DNA from 3 places in the Mariniflexile ostreae genome. Region 2 is predicted to be linked to each of the others. Evidence: riboswitches for the same ligand, from Rfam matches in the RefSeq annotation. Region 2 holds a riboswitch; each other region holds the start of a gene.
What was found. A riboswitch is a leader RNA that binds a small molecule or an ion and turns the genes downstream of it on or off. The one in region 2 is predicted to bind cobalamin.

Region 1 (6,037 bases), on a different contig from region 2:
CGTATAAGTTAGGATTGCTGTATAATTAAAGCTAGAACTTAGCTTTCCTGAGTTAGTTATATTAGTTTCTACCCCGTTAGTTTCCACCTCATCAAGATTAAACATCGTCCATCTAAAAAGATTGGTTCCAGGAATGGCCACTATTTTATCTGTAATCCATATTTTATAAATATCGCTAGTAATATTAAAAACCATAGCTCCCACTTGTTTTTGCCAAGAAAAACCCAAATTAATCTGCTCTGAGTATTCAGGATCCAAAAAAGTATTGCCAACAAAAGTGTAATACAGATCATTGAACGTGGGCATACGAAACATCTTTTTATAAAACCCTCGAATTCTTAAGTCGGGTGTTGATAAGGGCTGGACATTAAACAGGATCGTAGGCGAATACTCTTGAAGGTCTTCTGCTGCCTCATAATACTTTACAGATTCATAGACCCCTGTACTTAAAAGACTTAATTGAATATTGAGCCTATCAAATTTTAAATCGGAAGCCAAAACATTTAGCAATGTGTTTCTTTTAGGATATGCAAATCGGTATAAATTGGCTTGCATGACGTTATGCTGAAGGTCTGTCGCAAAACTCAATGTCCAAAATGATTTAGCTTTATAGCTGTGTACTAAAGATAAATAATATTCTTGCTGATCGTATTCGTTATTCAAAAACCCAGTAGTAGTTACTATTTCAGGGTCTAAGTATCTGGAGAAATCTACAGCGTATTTACCACGTATTTTAACAGCATACTGCGCTCCAAATTTATGTTTATAATCTGCTTGTAAAAAATTATTCCTATCCCATAACCGTTGCGGACGTGCAAACCTATTGGCCACTATGACTCCTGGCAAACCTCTTTCAGAATTATAGTGGTAATATTTTAAGTTCCAGGTGTCCTCGTTTTTATGCCGGCCATGCATTGAGGCTTCTACTCGATAGGAGGTGACATCTGCATTATTCCTCACTGCTGTGGTATCGTAAACCCCATTGGAATACTGAAACTTATATCTACCATCTGCACGTACCATTTCAGTACTTAAGCGCGCAGAGACAGCTTTATTTATTTTGTAATTTAGGTTAAGTGACGGATTGAATAAGCCAAAAGACCCCGAACGCACGCCCATTGTTAATTGATAGTTCTTGCCTCTTTCAAATTTTGGTGTTTTTGTTTCGAGATAAATAGTGTTTGAGGAGGCATACGATTTTGCAGATTGTTGCAAATCTGTACGCTGACCTTGATACAGACTTACTTTCTCCATGTTTTCGAGGGAAAACTTACCGAGGTCGACTTGCCCATTTTGCGCATTCCCCAACTGAATGCCGTCGTAAAAAACACCAGTATGTTGCGATCCCATACTGCGAACATTCACTGTTTTTATCCCGCCAATACCGCCATAATCTTTGAGCTGTATGCCGCTAAAATAACGTAATACATCTGCCACACTTAAACTGTTTAGTTTTTTCAATTGCGCTCCTGATAGCGATTGCACTGGTACTGGAGATTTATGAGACTCATTTCTGCTTTTGAAATGATTTAAGAGCACCTCTTGTAATTCAATAGGAGATATCGTATCACGCTTTTGGGCCAAAAGTACTGTGGGACACAGAAAGAGTCCGACAAATACTATTTTAATAAAATTTAAATACCTCCTCATAATGACCTATTGCAAACGAGGAATAAAAAGAAAGGTAAACGACTTCGCTTATAATCGAAACGTTTATACATCCATTCCAAGCTTCAATCCCCGAAAGCCTTAAAGAATTAAAAGAAATGGCAGGTATTCTGACTTGCTTTATCCACCCGGCCTTCCCTTCTAAAAAGAAAGTGACCATTATTGGGCTTCATCAAAAAGCTTACAGCTGCGGGACAGTTCTGGAATTTCACCAGATTCCCATTTAATGCCCACATAAATGGGCAACCTTTTCTAAAATAATATGCAAATTTAGATATTCCTTTTAGAATATATGGGCTTTTAAAGCGCAAAATTCAAAAATGTATTTTAAATCCCAAGCTAGACTCATTTATATTAAATGAAAGTGACTTTAACCATCCAAACGTCTCTTTATTTACACCATTTAGCCTAAAACATCCTGTTTTTTCTAATAAACAAAACGGGTTCGAGTTCTATACCCTGCACATGTATGCCTTAAGAAGTAAAAGGCCTAATATAATTTTTAGCTTGACTTAAATATTATTTAAATTAATAACGCATGCAGAGTGCATTCTTATTTCTTATAAAGGTTTTATATTCGTTACTTTAGATTTTTTATATAAAAACCGACACTTACTTGCATTAATCGCTATAATTATGAAGTTTAAAATCGCTGTACTATATTTTCTACTGTTTTCAAGCCACTTTATTTTCGCCAAAGACAACATCTCAAAATATTTGCTTTTTTCACCTCAGAAAATAGAGGTTGGCGCTAGCGGCATCTCTATTGAAAAGTCGCAAATTAAAGCTTTTGAAAATTTCCTTGTATTAAGCATTCGTCAAAAATCTAGAGGAGAATGGCAGTTTTTAGCAGACAAAAAATACCTTAATGTTTGTTTTGAAGTAGACACTAATTTCACATATCACGATTACTATAAATTAACGATTGATACGTCTGGGATAAAATTAGCAGCGAAAAATGAAAATGCCTTAAAATACGGGAAGCAAACGTTATTACAAGTGCTTGAATACGCCAAGTCTGAAAATAAACCACTCCAAAAAATAATAATTGAAGATTGGGCTAATTTTGAAAGAAGAGGCTATATGCTTGATGTTAGTCGGGATAAAATTCCCACTATGGAAAGCTTGTATTTACTAATAGATCAATTGGCAAATTGGCGTATTAATGAATTACAGTTGTATACAGAACATACGTTTGCATATAAAAACCATGAAGTTGTTTGGAAAAACGCAAGTCCGCTAACTGCAATAGAAATACAACAGCTCAATGCTTATTGTTTAGAAAAAGGGATTGACCTGGTTCCCAATCAAAATTCATTTGGCCATATGGAAAATTGGTTAAAGCATGATGAATACCTTGAACTTAGTGAATGTGAAACAGACTGCAATACGATTTGGGGCAAACGAAAAAGAACAGCATTAGCACCCACCAATCCAAAATCTCTGGAATTAATGCAAGAGCTATATGCAGAGCTACTTCCTAATTTTACCAGTAAATATGTTAATATTGGAGGGGATGAAACGGTTGAGTTAGGCTTAGGAAAATCGAAAGCTTTGAGCAATAAAATAGGGAAAGGACAAGTCTATTTAGACTTTTTAGAAATGTTAAACACAGAAATAAACCTACACGGCAAACAAACCCTTTTTTGGGGAGATATTGTTTTAAATCATCCCGAACTAATTAAAGATATCCCCAAAAGCATGACAGCCTTAGTGTGGGGTTATGACGCCACCTATCCATTCGATAGAAATCTTGCAAAATTCCATGATGCAGGACTAGACTTTTACGTGTGTCCGGGCACCTCTTCTTGGCGTTCTGAAATTGGACGGAATAGAAACGGATTTAAAAATCTTAAGCATGCGGCAATTCAAGGGAAAAAATATGGTGCTAAAGGTTTTTTAATCACCGATTGGGGAGATTATGGACATTTTCAACCCAAATCAGTAAGTTATGCTACACTTCTATTAGGAGCTGGTTACGCTTGGAATTACTCTGATGCTGCCTTAGATCAATTACCTGCGCGTCTTAATAAATATGTTTTTGAAGACCCTACAGGCTATACAGCTAAAGCGCTACTAACCCTAGGGGATTCTTATTTAAAAGCACAGATACCAGAAGGCAATGCGAATGCGTTCCATCTAATGATTCGCAGATACAACTGGACTATGAAGGGACATTACCAAACAAAAAAACTAAACGAAAAAGGACTTTTAGCTGCTAAAAAAGAAATACTCAAAGGATTGGATTTTTTAACTAAAGCAAAACCAACCGCCGTGGATAGTAAAATTATTATAGAAGAATCTAATCAAGCTGCCCATTTAGCTTTATTTGGGATTAATCTAGGTGTGGCACGTTTGAAAGCTAAGGGAATGAAGACAGAAAACATCCCCAAGAGCACGAGACAAGAACTAGCAAATGAATTAAAAGATTTAATAGAAAATCATAAAACGATTTGGCTTGTAAGAAATCGCGAAGGTGGTCTTAGCGACTCTTCAAGTAAATTGGAAGACTTGTTAAATTTCTTAGAGCAATAATGAATCGAATTTAAAGCGCTCATTTTATTAACCATCAAAATATTTACTATTTAAAGAATTATAAGAGACACTCTCCTGTTAAAAGAAGCGCTCGGATTCAAATATGTATGCCAACATTCATTCTATAGGAGCACGTTCTTCTCTTTTAAGCAAAAAAAGAGCTAGTCTTTTTATACAATAACCTAAAATGAAACCCTCATACTTGTTTCAATCTTTTCTCATTAAAACATTCACTAAGTCTTTATCCAATTTATTGGTTTCAGAATCTACAATTCCAAAATTCCCTTTATAATCCCAGTTTGCCCAAGCCATGTCGTTATCTTCAAAAACACTTACCATATCGCGGTACCATTGCAACCTGTCCTTTTTTCGTGTTGTAGGTAAGCTTCCAAATTCCCCACAATATAATGGTAAGTTATATTTTTTGGCAATTTCTAGAGGCCCCTTCATTCTTTCGAGAAGATATTTTTTTGAATAATTTGCACTGTCCTCTAAAAGAGCTTCTACTTGTTCTTTTGTATAAGCTGCTACATCTTTTTTATCAACTGGAATTCCAGGATATTTAACAGACCCCTTATAAAACCCCACTCTTTTACTCCAAGGCGCTTGGTAATGCGTAAAGACATGCGGACTATAAAAATGAAAGCTTAAAATAATATTCGGATCATCCTTAGGGATTTCTAAATCCTTAAAAGTATCCACAGATTGCCATTTATTAGACCCTATCACAATGGTACGGAAAGGTTCTTTTATTCTTATTTCCATAAAGGTTGCAAATAGTAATTCATTCCAACTTTCAGGATTATTAGCTACGGGTTCATTTAAAATCTCATAAGCCACCAAGCTATTTGGATACATTAACAATTCTGAGGATAACTGCTTCCATAAACCCACAAACTTCTCTTTCTCGTCAACACTGTCCCACAGCGCATTATAATCATTATTAAAAAAATGTGAACGCACGATATGCAAATCGACTACAACTTTTAATTTGTTTTCTTTAGCCCAATGTATCGCATTGTGGAGTGATTGAAACGCCAAAGGATGTTTCTGGCCATTTTCATCCCACATGTTTTTTTCGTCAATGGGCAATCTAATGTGGTCGTACCCTAAAGACGCAATCAACGCCATATCCTCTTCAGTAAAAAACCGAAGCCTTTCTTCCGCATTCCTATTCGTTTGGGAGAGCCAATGGCTAATATTCACCCCGCGCTTTATACTAAATCTGGATTGTTCTAAATTAGACACGTTATTTTGCGCAAGGCATTTTAAGTTTTGGAAAAACCCAAGCAAAACTGCAAAACATAAACATCTTGATATTAATTTCGTATTAATCATAATCATGGTTTAAAAACAATACAAATCTATCTTTATTTAAAAAGAATCATTCTGTCAAAAATCCTTCTTAAGGGGTGCTAATATTCGTTATCATAAGTTTAAGCCATTTACGTTCAACATATCGCATGGATGACTGCTATTTTAAGAAAAACACATATCAACCCCTTTACAAAAACTATGAGACACCTTGTGTATTAGAATATTTTCAATATTTGTATTTGATAACTAAACTTCACTAAAAAAAATAATTATGATTTTAAAAAATACCAGCACATTTAAATCGTACGGTCTAATGGCTTTAATATTCTTTAGTTTTCTTTCTTGTGAAGATGATATTAGAGAAGTGACTCTTTACGAAAAAGGAACCCTAGAAGCCAAAACCTCATCCACAAGCATAAACGTTGGAGAAGTAGTTTCTTTTGAAAACCTTTCAACCAAGGTACAAAGTTTAACGTGGACTTTCGAAGGCGGTAACCCCGCAACATCTTTCAACCCC
Region 2 (6,037 bases):
CCCCAGATTCAATAAGGCTACAGGGTTGCCCCGACACAACTTTATCAGGTGTCATTACAATTAAAGTATCGCATAATTGAATGGCTAAATCTATTTCGTGCGATGAAAACAAAATCGTTTTATGGGTGTCTTTCGCTAGATTTTGGAGCAATTTCAAAATATATGCTTTATGATACATATCTAAATGTGTAGTAGGCTCATCCAGGATAATGAGGTCGGTATCTTGAGCTAAGGCACGTGCTATCATGGCTTTTTGCAATTGCCCATCACTTAATTCAAAACATTTTTTATGTTTTAAATGCTCCATATGGGTTTGTTGTAATGCTTTAGCAATAATGGTTAAATCGTTTTCCGATAAGCTTCCTACCCAATTGGTATAAGGTTGGCGCCCCAAGGCCACCAATTCGAAAACAGATAGGTTTTTTGAGGCAATTTGCTCGGTTAACACCAAACTCATCACTTTTGCCAAATCAATATCCGAATATTTAGAAATGCTTTTATTATTAATAGAAACATAACCGCCCAATGGTTTTTGCACATTAGTAAGTGTTCTTAAAAGTGTAGACTTACCAATACCGTTAGCTCCTATCAAGCCCACAAGCTCCCCTTTTTTTAGTTGAATATGGATGTTTAAAGCCACAACAGTTTTTGCTTTTTTTGAAGCATATCCAATGTCAAGCTTTTCTGTTATCAAAATAAAATCTTGGTTTTCTTTTTCCACGTAATTCTATTGTCTTTTCTAAAATTAAAACATCATTTTTCGTTTTCTAACCAACAGCCAAATCACTATAGGGGCACCAACCAAAGATGTTATAGCATTAATGGGCAAGGTATAATCGCTATTTGGAAGTTGCGCAATGCTATCACAGATAAGCATGATGATAGCCCCAAATAAAAACACTGCGGGGAGTAATATTTTATGATTGGATGTATTAAACACCTGCCGGGTAATATGAGGGATTGCTAGTCCTATAAATGCAATTGGACCAGCAAAAGCGGTTATGGTTCCTGCCAATAAACTGGTAGCAGCAATAATAATCAACCGGCTTCTCTTCATGTTAAGTCCGAGGCTTTTCGCATAATTTTCACCAAGCAGAAGGGTATTTAGCATTTTTATAGATGTTAAACTCAATAAAATACCACTTAAAAAAATCACAAATAAAACCCATAATTCATTCCATGAAAGATTCCCTAAGCTACCAAACCCCCAAAACACGTATTGTTGCAGTACTTCTGCCGAACTAAAATAAGAAAGCACACTTACTACAGCAGCTGTTATACTGGCAAACATCAACCCTATAATGAGAATTGCCATAGTATCCCTTACTTTTATTGAAACCATTAAAACAGCTAATAGCACTAAAAAGCTTCCTAAAGTTGCGGCCACTACAAGGCTCCATTTAGAAATTAAAACACCTGCCAATACCCCTCCAAAAAGGGACGCCCCCATAGTGGCCAAAGCGACTCCTAAACTAGCACCAGAAGTAATTCCTAGCACAAAAGGACCTGCAAGAGGGTTTCTAAACAATGTTTGCATCATAAGTCCGGAAACACCCAATCCGGCTCCCACAATAATGGCGGTAAAAGCTTTTGGGAGCCTATAGCCGATAATAATATGGTGCCAAGCCGTATTATCTGAGCTTCCCAAAAGAGCGTTTATCAGTTCGGAATTAGGAATAGAAACAGAACCTAAACTAATGTTTACGAAAAAAAAGACAAGCAAAAGCATGCTTAATATTAGAAAAGAACGGTTATAGGTCGTGTGTCTGTCCAATTTATTTTAGATTCTGAAAAAAATAAGGCGTATAATCCTCTAATAGGCCTGGGTGCGCGATATAGATCATGTCCTTTAAAATAATATCGGGTCTTAAAGGGCCTAATTCATAATAGAGCAGCCCTCCTTTTGGCCCTATCTGTTTGGTGTAACCATATATTTTATTGTTCTTAAAAGCGTCAAAATAAGTATATCCTTTATGGCTATCGCTCATTTGTTCTTTATTTTCAAAAGCACCAGCCCCAATCCAAAATTGTGCATGTTGCGCTTTTTGCAGAACATTTTCAAAATTTAATTGCAAACTTCCCGTCGCTTGGTTGTTTTTCCAAATATATTCTGTGTTGGCATCTTCTAAATATTTCGCCATAAAGCTTTTGCCTCCAGGCACATTCCACACATCTTTAAACATCGATCCAGAGAAAACAACAGGCTTTTCCTTTGCACTTAAAGCGGTTTCTTTTGCGTTTAGGTAATCTGTCTCAATAGTGCTAAATATTTTATTTGCTATTTCACTTTTATCAAAAAATGCCGCAATAAACTTTATCCATTCGGCTCTTCCTAAAGGGTGCTGTTCTGTCCACCCGCCATCTAAAACTACAGGAATTCCAAATTTCTCAATTTGATCAAGCGTTTTATTATTACCATTTACAGAAAACCCAATAACCAGTTCGGGCTGTAGTTCCAAGAGCAATTCCATATTAAGATCCAACTCATGGTTTAAATCTTTTATTTTACCGTTTTCTATATGAGCCCTTGTTTTTTCGGAAGAAATAAAATCGGTATTAGGGAACCCAATCAGTTTCTCATCAAGGTTTAAATATTCTAATGCTGGAATGTTAGTAGTAGACATCACCACGACGCGTTCAACAGGTATTTCAATAACCACATCCTTCTCGTTAAGTACCGGCATCTTTTGCCCCTTTTTTACCAAAAGATATCGAAAGGATTTATTGCTATTGGGCCAAGCCGAATTTACAATAATCTCTTTATGCGTTTCAAATTCATTTACAGAAAAACTCTTAGCATATTTTATGGTTTCAGAATCGTTTTTTTTTTCTATCGGAACACGTACATCCGGGCTCTTTTTATCCTTACATGAAGCAAAGAAAAACAAAATACTACACAACAAAACTAAAATACGCATGAGTCTGAATTAAAAATCAAAGGTCTTTAATTTTTTTGTAATACCGTACACTTAGAATTACTTTTGAGGATTTTTAAAGAATTGATCATTCCATACGCACTTAACAAAGCAATAAGTTTGCTGTTTTGCTCCTTATAAAATAGCGAAATTAGGACATAACAGTCTTATAATATTACACATAAATTGGATAGTCCGCACACATAGCATCCTGAAGCTCTTTATATTTAAAAACTTTAACAGCGCCCCTTTTTAAGGACAAATTCAATAAATACTATAGTAAAAACGGGGTTCTCATAATTATGGTTTTCAAGCTTGATAGTATAACCTTATAAAAGTGACGTTTCAAACAGCCTTGTACTTTTTAAAAATATCTTTAACAAAACAGTTTTAAATCTAAAAATAGATCATACATTTGCATCGAAATTTGGTTCTATTCAGTTTTTTTTTACTGAAAGATTAAAAGGGAATCAAGTGCGTAGCTTTATGTTTTAAATTTTAAATCATCATCAGGCTACAACTCTTGAACTGTTCCCGCAACTGTAAGTTCATGCTGAATTCGTTTTTTCAGCATCTCGTAAAGAGGATGTTATTAACTTCAACACCACTGGCCAAACACCGGGAAGGTAAAATAAACATAGAACAAGTCAGGAGACCTGCCATTTTCATCATCTAATACGGCTTTCGGGAGAAAAGCCATCAAGATTTATGAAAAAAAACAATATTCATCTCGTATTTACAAGCGTTTTCCTAAATGTTGTCACCTATCCAAAGGGCATCAAGTGCCCTATGTTGCTTTAATTTTTAAACCTTAAGGTTGAGGGGCTACAATTTGTATTACGGAAATTTGTTTTAACACTTCAAAAAAAAAATCAAACATAACCCATTATAAAACTTTTAATTATGAAAATGAATAAATTTACCTTATTAGCTTTAACCATAGGATTGGTTTTTACGTCTTGTACTAGTGACGACAATCCTGCAGATGAGATTAAAGGAGATTATGAAAATGGAATACTCATTTCACATGAAGGCAGTTTCAATAAACCAAATGCTTCAGTATCGTTTATATCATATGATTATTCTGTTCTAGAAAATACTATTTTTAATAATGTAAATTCAACATTATTAGGAGATACGGCACAAAGTATAGCGTTTCTAGATAATTTAGCCTATATCGTTGTAAACGGATCACAAAAAATTGAAGTGGTAAACCGTTATTCTTTTAAATCTATTGCAACTATAAACACCGGCCTAACTAACCCTAGATACATGACATTTGCCAATGGAAAAGGATATGTAACAGACTGGGGACATGGAGATGATGCCGATGACGATGTGGTGGCTATTATAAATCTTTCTACAAATACTATAGAAAGCTCCATTACTGTTGGAGAAGGACCAGAACAAATTATAGCTAAAGACGATAAGTTATATGTTTCTCATAAAGGTGGATGGTCCACAAATAATATAATTTCTGTAATTAATACCACATCAAATGAGGTAGATACTATTGAGGTTGATGATATTCCTGATAACATGCTATTTAACGACGCTGGCAACTTAGTCGTTTTATGTCAAGGCTCTAACCAATACTGGTTAAGTCCGGTTATTGAGACGCCTGGTTCCATAATTAAAATTAACACGTCTAACCATTCTATTATTTCAACTTTTAGTTTTGCCGATGGTTTACATCCCGATTTAATGGCTTATAGTAATGGCAAATTATATTACCAAGTATCTAATGCTATATATAGTATGTCGGATAATTCTACTGCCTTGCCTACAGAAAGCATTATCAATGATTCATTTTATGGAATGGCCGTTAAAAATAATACACTTTATGGTTTGAAAACGGATTTTAATGCAGAAACTGGTGAGATATCCATTTACGACTTATCAACAAACACATTAAAAACAACCAAAAACTTAAAGGTAGGAGCTTCTAAAATATATTTCAATTAAGGCATTTCAAAAAAACTTAATTCTATAAAAAAAACCTCTAGATGGAGGTTTTTTTTTATAGAATTAAATCGCAATACCAAACACCATATTGGTTATTTCCGCAAATAGACGCATCTGTTTTGGGTAAGTTATATTCTCGATACACTTTCTTACCAATACTAAACTTAATAACTAGCAAATAAGTTTTTCTTCTTTATATGCTATAAAATCTAGTAATACCAGTCCATAAAAACATATTAGTAAAAGTGTTATTTACAGAATTAACATTTAAAATTTTAATAGATTTATAACTTTGCGTAAAAACCATACTTTTATAAAAAAAACCAAGAGAGCAATCCATAACCTATAATACTTTTTTTTTGTATCTACTAAACCTTATACGCTGGAAAAACCTTTTAATGATTGCTCTTGTGCAGTTATTAATAAAATATGCCTTACTAGAGCCTTATGGCGCACAAACGCGTTTAGATGGCCTAGGAATTTCACTTTTAATTTTAGCTTGCATTTGCATTGCCGCAGCAGGAAATATTATCAACGATATCTATGATGTTGAAACCGATTTTATAAACAAACCTAAAAGATTAATTGTTGGCACATTCATTTCAGAAAAAACAGCTTACAACCTATTTATTGCATTTAATATTATGGGTGTTGGCATTGGTTTTTACGTATCGCATTTAGTGGATAAAAGTGCTTTCTTTTCTATGTTTGTCATCACTTCTGCCTTACTTTATATCTATGCTTCTTATTTAAAACGCATACTTTTAATAGGAAATATTGTAATTTCATTATTAGTGGCCTTAAGTATTGTAATGGTTGGTGTTTTTGAGCTACTTCCCGATATAAACCACCACAACCAAAACACGCAATTGGCTTTTTTTAAAATCATTTTCAATTATGCTCTATTTGCTTTTATGATAAATATGCTTCGCGAAATTGCCAAAGACCTAGAAGATATTAATGGCGATTACAAAGCAGGTATGAACACATTGCCCATTGCTATTGGCAGAAAAAGAACGAACCATGTACTTATTGCACTCATGTTCATTTCTATAATAATCCTTATTTATTATGTAACAGAAGTTTTGTACAAACAGCTTATTCTGGTGGGATATTTTTTAATATTTTGTGTGGGGCCATTACTTTTTATACTCCTA
Region 3 (6,037 bases), on a different contig from region 2:
GTATCCATATTATTGCTCCAATTCAATTTTTTAGCAAGTGCCTTTACTTTAACAATATCTTGTTTTCTTTTTAATTGTTTTAGGGTTTTAAAGTAATTTTGGCTAAAAACATCCCAACATAATAAGGGCATTATTTTGGTGTCTTCGTGTATTATGTCATGTTTAATAGCTTTGTATTCTTCTGTATTTAAAGAAGAAAGATAAAGATCCAAACACATCATATTGGAAAGGTTTTTTTTCATGGTTTCTTTAAGATTTAGGGAGCATGTATTAGCTATTTTTAATTTAATAGGTGTTCTTTAATGTTTTTTGTTTTTAAACCCGTTGGCTCCTGAACATGATAGAACCTTAAGTCGTGTTCCTGTTGTCTAGCAGAACTAAAGTTGGAAACACGTTTTAAATAACCAATCACTCTGGTGCCATAATCCACATTTTTAGAGTCGCATTTACTGCATTTTTGAAGTGTTTTTTTATCAATATTTTCACATGCGTTACAGATAGTGATTTTGATGTTAAAACAAAAATAATTACAACCGGCCCGAGCCGTAGCGTTCATTAATTTTAAAAAACCTTCTTTATTTGGGGCTTCTTCTAAGTTTAAATGAAGTGCCGAACCACCATCTAAATATTTGATAATTTCGTCGCCATGCAGAACAATCTTATCTAAGGTATTAATAGAGGTATCTTCAACAGGGTAGAAATAAGAGTTATAGCAATCACGTGGCACAAATAAGCCATCTTCTCTATCCCATTTGGCGTTTTTAACACCTAAATTTTCGGCAGGAACAAACTCTGTATTGAATAAATAACCAAATTCTTTTTTAGCCTCTTTGTTGGCTTCGAAAATGATCTTTAGGTTGCTGGAAACAAATGCCTTGTACGTTGCGTTGTTTCCAACTTTTATACCCAAACTCTCGGCAGCCTCAACCATGCCATTTATTCCAATAGTTAAAAACTGTTTGTCTAAAGCAATAAAACCGGCATCGTAAACGGGCAGCATGCCTGCATCTTTGTATTCTTCAATTAACTTTCTGTAAACGACTTGGTACTTTTGGATCTTATTTATTTCTGTTTTTAAATCATGCCCCTTTTGTATCAAACGGTTCATGTTTAATGTAATAACATTAATAGAGCCAGTGGAAACCCCTCCTGCGCCGAGTGAATAGCTAAACGTGTTATCGCTAATTTCATTTCTCAATCTACAACATGAAGCTAAACTATCGGCGCTTTCAGATTGGTAGATAAAAAAGGAGTTACCCTCACTTAATTCGGTAGCACACATATCTGCAAATTTAATATCTACGGGTTTGCCGTCTTTAACCAGCATGGCTGCTGTTACTACGGGGAATGTGAGCACAGCTTTTTCACGTTCTGCATTAAACCATGTCATGAAAAAATGTTGTAACTTATTTAAGCTGTTTATTTTTGGTTTACTCATATCAGGAAAAACAAACGAACCAAACAAACTGTCAAAATATGCTTCATCATATAAAGAAATGTTCCAAAAAACCGATTGATATCCTCGCGCAGCAGCAGGTTGGTTAATGGCGTACACCACATGTTGTAGGTGGTTCTCTATCGTTTTGTTATGGGTGTTAAGATAATCGTCACCATAGTCTTTTCGAGCAAAAAAATCAAAGTAAAGTAAGAATTCCACTGTGGCCAAAGCTCCAGCAAATTGAGAGCTCACTGCAAAAACGAGGTTTACAAACTCCCCACAAAAACTTTCTAGATGTTGTGGTGCTTTGCTTTCGCCCCCTAGCTTTGTTAGGCCATCAAATAAAAACGGATACATGCTAATAGAGGTGCAATAAGGTTTTAATGAAGTTTCATCATGAATGTAAATTTCATGAGCTTCTATTTGTCTTACATATTCATTGGCTAAGGCGTTGCCAAACATTTGCGCTATTTTGTTTTTAACCAACTGCCTGTTTACTTGAATGTTGATGTCTTTATTAAGCTCTGCCTCCATAGTGGCAATGTTTTTTGAAGACACATTGGCATTAGCATCCATTTTAGAGCCATCGGCGGCATTTTTGGCATTGATGTAATTGCTGATAAAGTCGATTTTTTTGTTTACCTGTTCTTGTGTTAGTCTTAGCATGGCTTAAGGATTTTTTATGAATAAATGGTTTAATATTGTGTTTGATTTTACTTCTATAAATTTCTGATTGGTCGTTAGGGCATCTAAGCCCCCACGCTTGGCAATCCATTTACCGGTTTTAACCCAATCGAGCTGAGCTAATATGTTGGGGTCAATATGGTCTTCCCCAGAATAAAGGCAGGTTTTGTATCCTTTTTTTTTGGCTAGTTTTAGATAGGTTATCAGTTCTTCAGGGTGCCATTCCCCACCCATAAACAAAGCACAATCTGAAAACCCTTTGTATTGGTTTAAGATGCTGGTAAAGATGTCAAGCGTGAGTTTTTGTCCGTTCTTTTGTTTCCACAAAAAAGGAGAGTGGCAGCCTTCACAATGCATGGTACAACCAGAAATACTAAAGCATATGCTGATGTGTCCAGGTACTTCCTGCAACACGATTTGCATGTTATGAAAATACATTTCCTTAGGTATTAGTCCATAAAACAAAAGACCCAGATCAAATGTTTTTTAGACAGGTTCGTAAATTGTCAAAAAGCTAAGAATATTCAAAACAGGAATAGTTCTTGCCAGTAACTTTTTTCCCGAAAGTTTGACATGTTATTGAAAAATGGTAGGTCTTCTGACTTACTCTAGTTTTACGTCTTCCCATCCGTATTTAATGCGAACAGTGACAAAAGAATGTAAAACCATTACAAGAGCTTACAGCTGCGGGAACAGTTCAGGTCTTTCACCTGATTCCCTTTTAATCCAAAATGCGCTAAAGCATAATAGAACCAAATTTCACCTCAAATTTAAAGAAGATATTTGTGCGTAATTTAGCGGGGTATATGTTTTAATTAAATACTTATGAACAAAGAAAGACCGTCTATGTAGACAGTCTTTTTGAAAGGGATATCGCTTTACAGAGGCCATTGATATTAAACTCTAGGTCAAAATAGCTATTATGGATAGCTGTCAATGCCACTCCGTCAAAAGATCAATATGGTCATAATTGTTTTAATACGCCATTTTTACGATTTTTTCAACATCTTCAGGTTTAAGGTTTTGGTGTTCTCCAAGACCTTCCCAGCCCCGTGCTTTAAATCTCTTAGAGATAATTTCGGCTGTACCTTCATAATCTTTAGTGTACTGAGATAATTTAGTATCAATGCCCATTTCATTAAAGAATGCTTCTGTTTTTTCAATAGCAGCATGTGCTTTGTCTTCCGTAGAGCCTGTAGTAATGTTCCAAACCCGTTCGCCATATTGCGCTAATTTTTCTTTTTTAGCTTCAAAATTATAGTTATAATGGCTTGGGGCTATAACCGCCAAGGTACGTGCATGGTCGATACCATAAAGCGCCGTAAGTTCATGCCCCATAGCATGGACGGCCCAGTCTGATGGTACCCCTTTTTGAATTAAACCGTTTAAGGCCATGGTGCAAGACCACATAAAGTTGGAGGCCGCATTGTAATCTGCCGGGTCTTTTAATACTTGCGGCGCTACCTCTATTAAGGTTTGAAGAATGCTTTCTGAAAAACGATCTTGAAGATAAGCGCCCGTAGGATAGGTGAGGTACTGTTCGAGAACATGTGTAAAGGCATCGGTAATTCCGTTAACCAACTGATGGTGTGGAATCGACTGGATAACTTGAGGGTCTAATACCGAGAAGACAGGAAACAAACCTGGGCCTCCCATGGCTAACTTTTCTTTAGTATCTGCTCGGGTAATTACTGCTCCCGAATTCATTTCGGATCCTGTAGCCGGCAACGTTAATACGGTTCCAAAAGGCATGCCTTCTAGTGTTCGAATATTTTTGGAAAGGATGTCCCAAGGCTCATCACCATCGTACAAAGCTGCTGCAGAAAGAAACTTTGTACCATCTATTACAGAGCCTCCGCCAACAGCTAATAAATAGGTGACTTGTTCTTCTTTAATTACTTTTAAGGCTTCCATTAAGATGGCATATTCTGGATTTGCTGGGATACCAGCAAACTCAATAACGTTATGAGTTTTTAATGCCTTAGTGACCTGCTCATAAATACCGTTTTTCTTAATGCTTCCACCACCATACAACAGAAGCACTTTGGCATCATGAGGGATTTCATTTTTTATTTGGTCTATTTGGTCTTTTCCAAATATTATTTTAGTAGGATTTTTAAATTCGAAAGTATTCATATATGTTTTATTTTTTTATTATTATAGTTTTACTATCATTTTACCTGTATTCTTTCCATCAAAAAGATCTAAAAAAGCTTGAGGGATATAGTCAAAACCTTCCACAATAGTTTTGGTGTACTGTAACTTATCTTGTTGTAACCACTCTGTTAATTGCTTAATGCCTTCAGGGTGCTTGTCTGCAAAATCAGAAACTATAAACCCTTGCATAGAAGCGCTTTTCTTTACTAAGAAAGGCTGTACGCTAATGCTTTTTGGGAGTTCCGAGTTGTTGTATACAGAAATAGCACCGCAATTAATGGTTCTTGAGAATTTATTGATATTGAAAAGTGCTGCATCTGAAATAGCGCCTCCAACATTGTCAAAATAGATGTCAACACCATCGGGACAAGCCTTGGCAATGGCCTCGGCCATGTTTTTAGTAGTATTGTAGTTTAGGGCTGCATCAAATCCGAGTTTAGAGGTTAGCATGTTCACCTTTTCGTCGGTTCCTGCAATCCCCACAACACGTAAGCCCAGAATTTTACCAATTTGTCCTACAACGCTGCCTACTGCTCCTGCGGCTCCCGATACTAATAGTGTTTCCCCTTTTTTAGGTTTGCCTATTTCTGTTAATCCCAGATAGGCGGTAAGTCCTGTCATGCCCAATATACCGAGATAGGCAGAAAGTGGTGCTTGGTTTGGATCTACCTTTATAAGGCCATCTGCTTTTGCAACTTGGGTTTCTTTCCAGTCTAATAAACCTGTGGCATAGTCGCCTTTGCTAAATTTTGTGCTTTTAGACGCTAAAACTTCGGCAACAACACCTGATGAAATAGGTTTGTTTATTTCAAAAGGGGGTACATAAGATGGCGCATCGCTCATTCTTCCTCTTAAGTAAGGATCTACGGATACATATTTGGTTTGTAATAAAAGCTCTCCTTCTTGTAGTGTGGGTAGTTGCGATGTGGTGAAATCGAAATCTTTTAATTCCGGTTTTCCTTCTGGTCTACTTTTTAAATGAATTGTTTTTGTTGTGTTCATAATTTTTTTTGAATTTAAATTTTTATACTGTTCCATGCCATTTTATAGGCTTCATCAATATGTTCCGGCGTTAATGTGTAGAGTCCGCGTTCTTGCATGTTCATTAAAAATGCAATAGGATAGATACTAAACGCATAAAGCATATAAGGGGATACGGGTTTAATGATGTTTTCTTTTTTACCGCGTTCCCAAAGGTCTAAAAGAGGGTGTAAATGTTTTAATCCCTCTTGTCTGCTCGATTCATCTATCATGGGCGTATTGTCGCATTGCGATAAGAATAAAGCCGCTTCCACTTTTTTTAATTTGAATTCGGCAATATTCTTCCAGATATTCTCGAAACCTTCTTCTACTGAAAATCGAGTCTCATAATCTTTAAAAGCAAAGGCACTAAAAGCTGTTTTAACTTCAATATAAACCTGATTAATGAGGTCTTGCTTATTTTGAAAATAGAGGTAGATGGTTCCTGGCGAAACTTCTGCCAACTTTGCAATTTTAGCCATTGGTGTGGCATGAAATCCATTATTGTTTACAAGGTTTATAGTAGCAGCTACAAGGGCGTCTCGCTTTATTTTATTTTTCGGAACAGTACTCATGTTATTATTTGTTTATGATACAAAGATATGAAAAATGAACGTTCATTCATTATATTTAAGAAAAGTTTATAATAAAGCGAAATGCATGGACTTGTATAGGGAGGCTTTACGGAGCAAGAGTAAAATGCAAGAGCTGCGAATCTCGTTCAGGGAAAATCATTGC

Region 1: another riboswitch for cobalamin. It lies ahead of ACFFU9_RS08385 (TonB-dependent receptor plug domain-containing protein); the one in region 2 lies ahead of ACFFU9_RS02225 (YncE family protein).
Region 3: another riboswitch for cobalamin. It lies ahead of nrdG (anaerobic ribonucleoside-triphosphate reductase activating protein); the one in region 2 lies ahead of ACFFU9_RS02225 (YncE family protein).

What each region holds. Positions count from the first base shown of each region.
Region 1 is NZ_JBHMFC010000031.1:26,179-32,215, forward strand. Features, by position in the region: gene ACFFU9_RS08385 (TonB-dependent receptor plug domain-containing protein) at 1-1,650, opposite strand, end outside; cobalamin riboswitch at 1,752-1,934, opposite strand; gene ACFFU9_RS08390 (beta-N-acetylhexosaminidase) at 2,305-4,203, shown strand; gene ACFFU9_RS08395 (glycoside hydrolase family 5 protein) at 4,411-5,451, opposite strand; gene ACFFU9_RS08400 (carbohydrate-binding protein) at 5,792-6,037, shown strand, end outside.
Region 2 is NZ_JBHMFC010000008.1:5,970-12,006, forward strand. Features, by position in the region: gene ACFFU9_RS02210 (ABC transporter ATP-binding protein) at 1-721, opposite strand, end outside; gene ACFFU9_RS02215 (FecCD family ABC transporter permease) at 746-1,774, opposite strand; gene ACFFU9_RS02220 (ABC transporter substrate-binding protein) at 1,776-2,918, opposite strand; cobalamin riboswitch at 3,327-3,593, shown strand; gene ACFFU9_RS02225 (YncE family protein) at 3,819-4,880, shown strand; gene ACFFU9_RS02230 (geranylgeranylglycerol-phosphate geranylgeranyltransferase) at 5,240-6,037, shown strand, end outside.
Region 3 is NZ_JBHMFC010000035.1:13,791-19,827, reverse strand. Features, by position in the region: gene ACFFU9_RS09300 (PAS domain-containing protein) at 1-242, opposite strand, end outside; gene nrdD (anaerobic ribonucleoside-triphosphate reductase) at 281-2,104, opposite strand; gene nrdG (anaerobic ribonucleoside-triphosphate reductase activating protein) at 2,108-2,560, opposite strand; cobalamin riboswitch at 2,694-2,894, opposite strand; gene ACFFU9_RS09285 (iron-containing alcohol dehydrogenase) at 3,098-4,258, opposite strand; gene ACFFU9_RS09280 (NADP-dependent oxidoreductase) at 4,280-5,281, opposite strand; gene ACFFU9_RS09275 (TetR/AcrR family transcriptional regulator) at 5,296-5,874, opposite strand.